One region of the Streptomyces sp. NPDC055013 genome, then DNA from elsewhere that is predicted to be linked to it. Evidence: predicted binding sites of a transcription regulator. Region 1 holds the regulator's gene; the other holds the start of a gene.
What was found. The regulator HspR, encoded in region 1, represses chaperone genes until heat shock. The targets are predictions, from matches to a motif close to TTGAGNNNNNNNNNCTCAA.
Positions count from the first base shown of each region.

Region 2: the regulator HspR is predicted to act here: its motif matches at 2,591-2,609, upstream of lon (endopeptidase La).

Region 1 covers NZ_JBSGVW010000021.1:136,079-140,494, reverse strand. The annotation lists gene ACWGDB_RS24920 (PA14 domain-containing protein) at 1-1,655, shown strand, start outside; gene ACWGDB_RS24915 (hypothetical protein) at 1,688-2,203, shown strand; gene ACWGDB_RS24910 (heat shock protein transcriptional repressor HspR) at 2,266-2,712, opposite strand; gene dnaJ (molecular chaperone DnaJ) at 2,718-3,905, opposite strand; gene grpE (nucleotide exchange factor GrpE) at 3,948-4,416, opposite strand, start outside.
Region 2 covers NZ_JBSGVW010000023.1:29,587-34,002, forward strand. The annotation lists gene ACWGDB_RS25780 (response regulator transcription factor) at 1-567, opposite strand, end outside; gene ACWGDB_RS25785 (spermidine synthase) at 700-1,377, opposite strand; partial or broken gene ACWGDB_RS25790 (rhomboid-like protein) at 1,526-2,323, shown strand; gene lon (endopeptidase La) at 2,632-4,416, shown strand, end outside.

The DNA of each region.
Region 1 (4,416 bases):
CCGCAGTGACCTGTACCTCGCCGGTCTTCAAGCGCCAGTTCTTCGCGAACACCACCTTTTCGGGCACCGCGAAGAGGACGGACTGCGACTCGGTCATCGACCAGAACTGGGGCACGGGTGCCCCCGCTTCCGGTCTCCCGAAGGACAACTTCTCCGTCCGCTGGACCCTGACCCGCGACTTCGGCTCCGGTGGCCCCTTCTCCTTCGCCGTCTCCTCCCAGGACGGCATCCGCGTCTACCTCGACGGCTCCCGCAAGGTCGATATCTGGAAGAACGTGTCGACCACCGCGAAGAAGACGGTCAACGTCACCGTCCCGGCCGGCAAGCACACCCTGCGCGTCGACCACGTCAACTGGACCGGCACGGCCAACGTCAAGTTCGCCTACACGCCCCGCACTTCGGCGACCGTCGACAAGGTCAGGCCGCTCGCGCCGACCGGCACTTCGGTCTCGTACGACAGGGCCACGGGCAAGGCGAAGCTGACCTGGGCGAAGAACAAGGAGATGGACCACGCGGGTTACCGCGTCCACCGCCGCCTCAAGGGCGCCACCTTCGGGAGCACCCCGCTCGCGACGACCACCTCCACCACCTACACCGACAGCACCCTGCCGGTGACCGGCGCGACCTACTTCTACGAGATCCGCGCCCACGACAGGGCCGGCAACGAGTCGGCCGGTACGGCGGACCAGGCCGTCACCACCGTCGACCGGGTCGCGCCCGGCGTGCCCACCATCACGGGTGCGACCGGCGAGGTGACCCCGGCCGGGGGCACGGGCGGGCTGCTGGTCGAGTGGGACGAGGTCGCGGACGCGGCGACGTACCGCGTCTACCGGGCGACGAGCCGCAACGGCACGTACACCGAGGTCGCGAGCACGGACCGGCTCTCCCACCTGGACACCTCGGCCGCCGAGGGCACCGTGTACCACTACCGGGTGTCGGCCGCCGACGCGGCGGGCAATGCGTCCGCCCGGTCCGCGACGCAGTCCGGCAAGATCTGGGACAACGATCCGCCGCCGCTCGTCACCGGGCTGAGCGTCACCCCGACCGAGTACGGCTTCCAGCTGGACTGGGACAGGAGCCCGGCCAGGGATCTGCGGCACTACACGGTCCACTGGGGCGAGCTCGCGGGCGACGAGGGCGAACAGGTCTGCTACGGCAGCCTGGTGGACCACGTCTCCCCCTCCGAGACCTCCTACGCGTACACCACGCGCCCGGACGGTGACGAGGTCTGCTTCTTCGTCGACGCCGTGGACGACGAGGGGAACTCCGCCATCAGGTGGAGCGACGATCCGGTCGAGGCCGTGCGCGCGACGGAGCTCGACATGACGCCGAGCGTGCCGACGCCCGACGGCTCGCCGCTGCGTCTGACGGCTTCGGGTGCCGAGGGCGACGAGGGCAACCAGCTCGTGTGGTCCGGGCTCGGCGCGGGCGAGGAAGAGTCCGCCGACCCGGCGCAGAGCTTCCGCGTCCACCGGTGGAACCCCGCCTCAGCCACGTACGAGAAGATCGCCGAGCTCCCGGCCGGGGCCTTCACCTACTTCGACAAGGGCGCCCGGCGCGGCACCACGTCCTTCTACTGGGTCACGGGTGTGCAGGCCGACGGCACCGAGTCCGTCCCCGCGGGCGACTGGACGGTGACCGCACCCGCCGCCTGACCGACCCGACCGGAGCTGCGAAGATCATCCGCATGACCGTCATCACCGAAACCCTCGTCGAGGACAGCCAGTTCGGCACGCTGACCGTCCGTCTGGACACCGGGCGCGGCGAAGTCGTCGTCGAGGGCGCGGCGGTACCGCGGATCGTACTGAGCCGGTCCGTCGGCACCGAGGCCGAGGAGCACATCCCCGTCGGCACCCGGGCCGGCGACCGGCTCACGCTCACCGTGGACGGCGCGCAGGCGGACGTGCGCCCGGCGAAGGGGCGGCTGACCCGGCGTTCGTACGCGGTCGACGTCCGGCATGCCGGCCATGTCTGGCGGCTGCTACCCGACTCCGTGCCGGACAGTCTGCTCCTGCGCGACGGGCGGCCCCTCGGTGAGTTCACCTCCCAGGGCAACGGCGAGGTCTCCGCCGAGTGGCGCGCGGACGCGGCCCCCGAGGCCATGGACGTGAGCCTCGGACACGCCCTCGCAGCCGGATTCGGCACGGGGGCGCAGCCGATGTGGATGCTGGTCGTGGATGCGATCGGGGATCTGATTCCCTGACGCGGTGCCGGCATGGGAAAGGGGCCCGGAGAGTTCTCCGGGCCCCTTTCCGCTGCGTGCCGCTAGTCCTTGGCCTTCTTCGGCCGCCACACCACCAGCGCGCTGGTCTGCTGCACCTCCTGGTACGGCACCAGATCGCGGCGGTACGACGCGTGCACCGCCGCCTCGCGCTGCTGCATCGCCGCGGCGGCCCCTTCGACGGCGGCCTGGAGTTCGGCCACCCGGGACTGGAGCGCGGCGACCTGGTTCTCCAGTTCGATGATGCGCTTGATGCCGGCGAGGTTGATGCCCTCGTCCTGCGACAGCTGCTGGACGGTGCGCAGCAGTTCGATGTCACGGGCCGAGTAACGGCGCCCCCGGCCCGCGGTGCGGTCCGGAGACACCAGGCCCAGGCGGTCGTACTGGCGCAGGGTCTGCGGGTGCAGGCCGGACAGCTGGGCCGCCACCGAGATGACGTAGACCGGGGTCTCCTCGGTCAGTTCATACGGGTTGCGTCGACGACCGTCCATCTGACTCATGCTCCCTTCGCGGCCTGGAACAGCTCCGCACGCGGATCCTCACCCGCGGTCGCCTCGCGATACGCCTCGAGCGCGTCACGAGCCTTCCCCGTCAGGTCCTTCGGAACACTCACCTCGACGGTGACCAGAAGGTCGCCGCGGGTGCCGTCCTTGCGGACCGCGCCCTTGCCCCGCGCCCGCATGGTGCGGCCGTTGGGTGTGCCGGGCGGCAGTTTCAGGGTGACCGGCGGTCCGCCCAGGGTGGGGACCCTGACCTCGCCGCCGAGGGCCGCCTCCGTGAAGGTCACGGGGACGGTCACCGTGAGGTTGTCCTCCTTGCGGCCGAACACCGGGTGCGCGTCGACGTGCACGGTGACGTACAGGTCGCCGGAGGGGCCGCCGCGCTCGCCGGGTGCGCCCTTGCCGCGCAGGCGGATGCGCTGGCCGTCCGACACCCCGGCGGGGATGCGGACCTGCATGGTGCGCGAGGACTTGGCCCGGCCGCTGCCCTTGCACTCCATGCAGGGGTGCTCGGCCATCAGACCGCGCCCCTTGCAGTCCGGGCACGGGTCGGTGAGGGAGAAACCACCGCCCGAGCCCCGCGCCACCTGGCCGGTACCGACGCAGGTCGGGCACACCCGCGGTGTGCCGTTCTTGTCGCCGGTGCCCGCGCAGGCCTTGCACGGTGACTGCGAGGACATCCGCAGCGGGACCGTCGCACCCTCGATCGCCTCGGTGAAGCTGAGGTTGACCTCGGTGTCGATGTCCTGGCCGCGCCGGGGCTGGGTACGGGTCGTCCCCGTGCCGCCGCGGTTGAACAGGCCCCCGAAGACGTCGCCGAGTCCGCCGCCGAAGCCGCCGGCTCCTCCTTGGCCGCCGCCGCCCTGGGCGCCGCCTCCGAAGAGGTCGCCCAGGTCGAAGTTGAAGGAGCCGCCCGCGCCGCCCGGCCCCGGGCGGAAGCCGCCGTTGCCGAACAGGGCGCGAGCCTCGTCGTACTCCTTGCGCTTCTTGGGGTCGCCGAGGACGTCGTTCGCCTCGGAGATCTCCTTGAAGCGCTCCTCCGCCTTGGCGTTGCCCTTGTTGGCGTCCGGGTGGTTCTCGCGGGCGAGCTTGCGGTACGCCTTCTTGATCTCGGCCTCGGTGGCGTCCTTGGGGACGCCGAGGACCTTGTAGAAGTCCTTCTCGATGAAGTCCTTGGTGCTCATCCTCGACGTGCCCCCTTCCCGTAGTCCCTCGTCAGTTCAACGTCAGCCCTCGTCCGGGCCACCGCTCTCCTTGTCGTCGGCCGCCTCGGCAGACTCCTCCTTGACGGTCTGCGCGCCCGGCTGGGGCTCGGCGACGGCCACCCGCGCGGGGCGGATGGTGCGCTCGCCGATGCGATACCCGGGCTGCAGGATCGCCACGCAGGTCGTCTCGGTGACGTCCGGCGCGTAGGAGTGCATCAGGGCCTCGTGGATCGTCGGGTCGAAGGGCTCGCCCTCCTTGCCGAACGCCTGCAGTCCCATCTTCGCCGCGACGGTCTCCAGCGACTCCGCGACGGACTTGAATCCGCCGACGAGCTCGCCGTGTTCACGCGCGCGGCCGATGTCGTCGATCACGGGCAGGAGCTCGGTCAGGAGGTTCGCGATGGCGATCTCCTTGACCGTGATCCGGTCCCGCTCCACGCGGCGGCGGTAGTTCTGGTACTCGGCCTGGAGCCGCTGGAGGTCCGCCGTG
Region 2 (4,416 bases), on a different contig from region 1:
CGGGGTGTTCGCCAGGCACACCAGGAGGTCGAACTCGGTGGGCGTGAGGTGAACATCCTCACTGCGCACCCGCACCCGCCGCTGCGCGTGGTCGATCTCCAGCTCACCGAGCCGCAGGATGCCCGACCGCGGGGTCGTGGCGGCCAGCGCGGCCCGCTCGACGCGGCGCAGCAGCACATGCACGCGTGCCGCCAGCTCCCGCATGGAGAACGGCTTGGTCATGTAGTCGTCGGCGCCCACGCCGAGCCCGACCAGCATGTCGGTCTCGTCGTCCCGGGCGGTCAGCATCATCACCGGCACCGGCCGCTGGGCCTGCACCCGGCGGCAGACTTCCAGACCGTCGAAGCCCGGCAGCATGATGTCGAGGATCAGCAGGTCGGGCTGCCACGCCTCGGCCGTGTCGACCGCCGCCGGACCGTCGCCGGCCGTCTGTACGAGGAATCCCTCGGCACGCAGGCGGGCCGCGATGGCGTCCACGATGGTCGGATCGTCCTCGACCACGAGGACCCGGCGCTGCGCGCCCGGGGTCGCCGCCGTGCCGTTGTGGGAGGTGTGTGTCTGCTCCATCGCCCGCCCCAAAGTTGCTTTCCGGAATCCGTGGGGTGATCCCGCTGACTGGCTATGCCTGCTCATGCTTGCGATTGACGCTTGAATGATCCGCGTCAGGTGAGCAGAGTACGGGGAGTCACCGCGCCACGGCTATCCAGGTCGTACGGCGAGGTGTACGACGTCCGGAACGCCCCGGGCAACGGGGATCTCTTCGGTACGCACCTGTTGGAATCCGGCATTACGCAAGGTTTCTTCGAATTCCGGAGATGGCCGGGCGGACCATACGGCAAGCACCCCGCCGGGCCTCAACGCCCCTGCGCAGCCTGCCAGTCCGGCCGGTGAGTAGAGGCTGTCGTTGCCCTCGGTGACAGTCCAACCGGGCCCGTTGTCGATGTCGAGGCACAGGGCGTCATACGTGGCGGAAGTCTCATGTACGTGCGCCACGAGATCCGTTTCCAGAATCCCGGTGCGCGGATCGTCCAGGGCGCGGGCCGAGAAGTGCGACAAGGGTCCGTCAAGATGCCAGCCGATAATCGCGCTCTCGCGCTCCACGACGGTGATCCGTCCCGGGCGGGGATCGGCGGCGGCATGTGCGAGCGAGAACCCCACTCCGAGCCCGCCGATCAGCAGATGGGGCTCCGGCCGGCCGTCCAGCGCGCCGAGTGCCGCGTCGACGAGCAGCCGTTCCGAGCGGCCGTCGGAGGTGTCCATCAGGAAGCAGCCGTTCGCGATGATCTGGAGCAGCTCACCGTGCCGCCGCAGCACGACCTCCCCGTGCGGGCCCTCGCGACGGTCCAGGACTTCGGGGATGTCGTACGAAGTGGGCATCGGGCCATCCTGGCAGGCCCGCGGGTGGGCTGAACGCTTTCCGGGGCCTTGTTGAGAGGTTGCTGAGAATCGGCCTCGTTGTGGCGCCGGTCACAGACGGGGGTGGGGTGCGGGCGAAGGGTGGGGGAAACGGAAGGGGCGCCTCACCTTGGAACGGACTGCGGCCGGGGGCGTGCCGGGCTCGGCTCCCGTGCCCGGTGCGGCGGGCCTGCCCGAGGTTGGCGAGCTGCTGGACGGGATGCCGCGGCAGCGCGGACCACTGGGCGCGACGGCGACGACCGCGCCGAGCCCCTCTGAAGCCTCCGCGTCCCTGCCCCGCCATGCCCGCCCCTGGCGTCTGCTCCCCACACCCACCGGCACACCGTTCACCTTCGCCTACGCCGCCGTACTGGCCGGCACCTCGCTCGTCACCACGTATGCCGACCCCGCCCTCGTCCACGCCCTGCACCAGGGCTCCAGCACCGACGTGGCGCACCTCGTGGGCACGCCCGTGACGGTGCTGCTCGCCAGCGCGCTGTGGATCGCGGGCGGGTTCGTGGCGCCGTACACGCTTGCCTTCCTGTTGGTGCTCACCGCGCTGGAGCGACGGATCGGCGGCATGCGCACGGCCGTCGTCTTCCTGACCGGGCACGTCCTGGCCACCCTCGCCACCGAGGTCCCGGTGGGGCTCGCCGTACTGGTCGGCCACCTTCCCGACAGCTCGCTGCACCGTCTCGACTACGGCGTCAGCTTCGGCGTCGCCACGGGCGTCGGCGCGCTGAGCGGGCTGCTGCAGCCGTGGCTGCGGTGGCCGGTGCCGGCGCTGTTCGGCGGGATGCTGATCCAGGACCTCGTCGATCTCACGGACCCGCTGACCAATTGGGGCCATCTGATCGCCCTGGCCATCGGGATCGCGATGTGGCCGGTCGTGCGCGGGTGGTACCCGGCGGAGCCGGCCGGCCTCGGGCGGCCTCACGCGCGGTTCGCCACCGGCGCGCGGTGGACACCCCGGCCCCGCCGCCCGGCCGGGTTCGCCCAGCCCCGGCGTCATGAGCCGGTCCGGCTCGGCGCCGCGCATGCCGAGCGCACACAGGCCGCTGACGAGGCCGGAGACGGTGCGGGAAGGATCAGGCCCCGGTCACCGTTCACCTACAGAAGTCGAGGTCACGGCCAGTGGCGTAACTGATCGCTCACAGCGAACGGAGGCCGGGGAACATTCGAAGCGTCCCGTGCATTGAGTCGGCATAACTCAACTTGACTGCCGAAGGGGAGATCATGGCTTCGACGTCCACATCGCTCACCCTGCCCGTGCTGCCGCTCGACGACGAGGTGGTGCTGCCCGGAATGGTGGTCCCGCTGGACCTGAACGACGCCGACGTGCGCGCCGCGGTGGAGGCCGCTCAGGCCGCCGCGAGGTCACAGCCAGGGAAGCCACGGGTGCTCCTGGTGCCACGCATCGACGGGACGTACGCGAGCACCGGTGTGCTCGGCACCGTCGAGCAGGTCGGCCGGCTGGCCGACGGCGACCCGGGCGCCCTGATCCGCGGTCGCGGCCGTGTGAAGATCGGCGCCGGGACGACCGGACCGGGTGCGGCACTGTGGGTCGAGGGGACCCGCCTCGACGAGACCGTGCCCGAGCCGCTGCCCGGACAGGTCACCGACCTGGTGAAGGAGTACAAGGCCCTCGCCACCGCCTGGCTGCGCAAGCGCGGCGCCTGGCAGGTCGTCGACCGCGTCCAGGCCATCGACGACGTCTCCGCCCTCGCCGACAACTCCGGTTACTCGCCCTTCCTGAGCACCGAGCAGAAGGTGGAGCTCCTGGAGACCGCCGACCCGGTCGCCCGCCTCAAGCTCGCCACTCAGCAACTGCGCGACCACCTCGCCGAGCAGGACGTCGCCGAGACCATCGCCAAGGACGTCCAGGAGGGCGTCGACAAGCAGCAGCGCGAGTTCCTGCTCCGGCGTCAGCTGGAGGCCGTACGCAAGGAACTGCGTGAGATCAACGGCGAGCAGGACGGCGAGGAGTCCGACGACTACCGCGCCCGCGTAGAGGCCGCCGACCTCCCCGAGAACGTCCGCGAGGCCGCGCTCAAGGAGGTCGACAAGCTGGAGCGCTCCTCCGACCAGTCGCCCGAGGGGTCGTGGATCCGGACCTGGCTCGACACCGTGCTCGAACTGCCGTGGAACGAGCGGACCGAGGACGCGTACGACATCCAGGGGGCCCAGGCGATCCTGGACGCCGAGCACGCCGGTCTGGAGGACGTGAAGGAGCGCATCACCGAGTACCTCGCGGTGCGCAAGCGCCGTACCGACCGCGGCCTGGGTGTCGTCGGCGGCCGGCGTGGCGGTGCCGTGCTGGCGCTGGTCGGCCCGCCCGGCGTCGGAAAGACCTCACTCGGCGAATCCGTCGCGCACGCCATGGGCCGCAAGTTCGTCCGCGTCGCCCTCGGCGGCGTACGGGACGAGGCGGAGATCCGCGGTCACCGGCGTACGTACGTCGGCGCGCTGCCCGGCCGGATCGTGCGGGCCATCAAGGAGGCCGGGTCGATGAACCCGGTGGTGCTGCTGGACGAGATCGACAAGGTGGGGTCCGACTTCCGGGGCGACCCGGCGGCCGCCCTGCTGGAGGTCCTGGACCCGGCCCAGAACCACACCTTCCGCGACCACTACCTGGAAGTGGAACTGGACCTGTCGGACGTGGTCTTCCTCGCCACCGCCAACGTCCTGGAGGCCATCCCGGAGGCCCTGCTCGACCGTATGGAGCTGGTCCGCCTCGACGGCTACACCGAGGACGAGAAGATCGTCATCGCGCGTGACCACCTGCTCCCGCGCCAGCTGGAGCGGGCGGGCCTGAACAAGGACGAGGTCGCCATCGACGAGGGCGCCCTGCGCAAGCTCGCCGGCGAGTACACGCGCGAGGCGGGCGTCCGCACCCTGGAGCGGTCCATCGCGAGGCTGCTGCGCAAGGTGGCGGCACAGCATGAACTGGGCGAGCGGGAGTTGCCGTTCACCGTCGAGGACGGCGACCTGCGCGGCCTGATCGGCCGGCCGCATCACGTA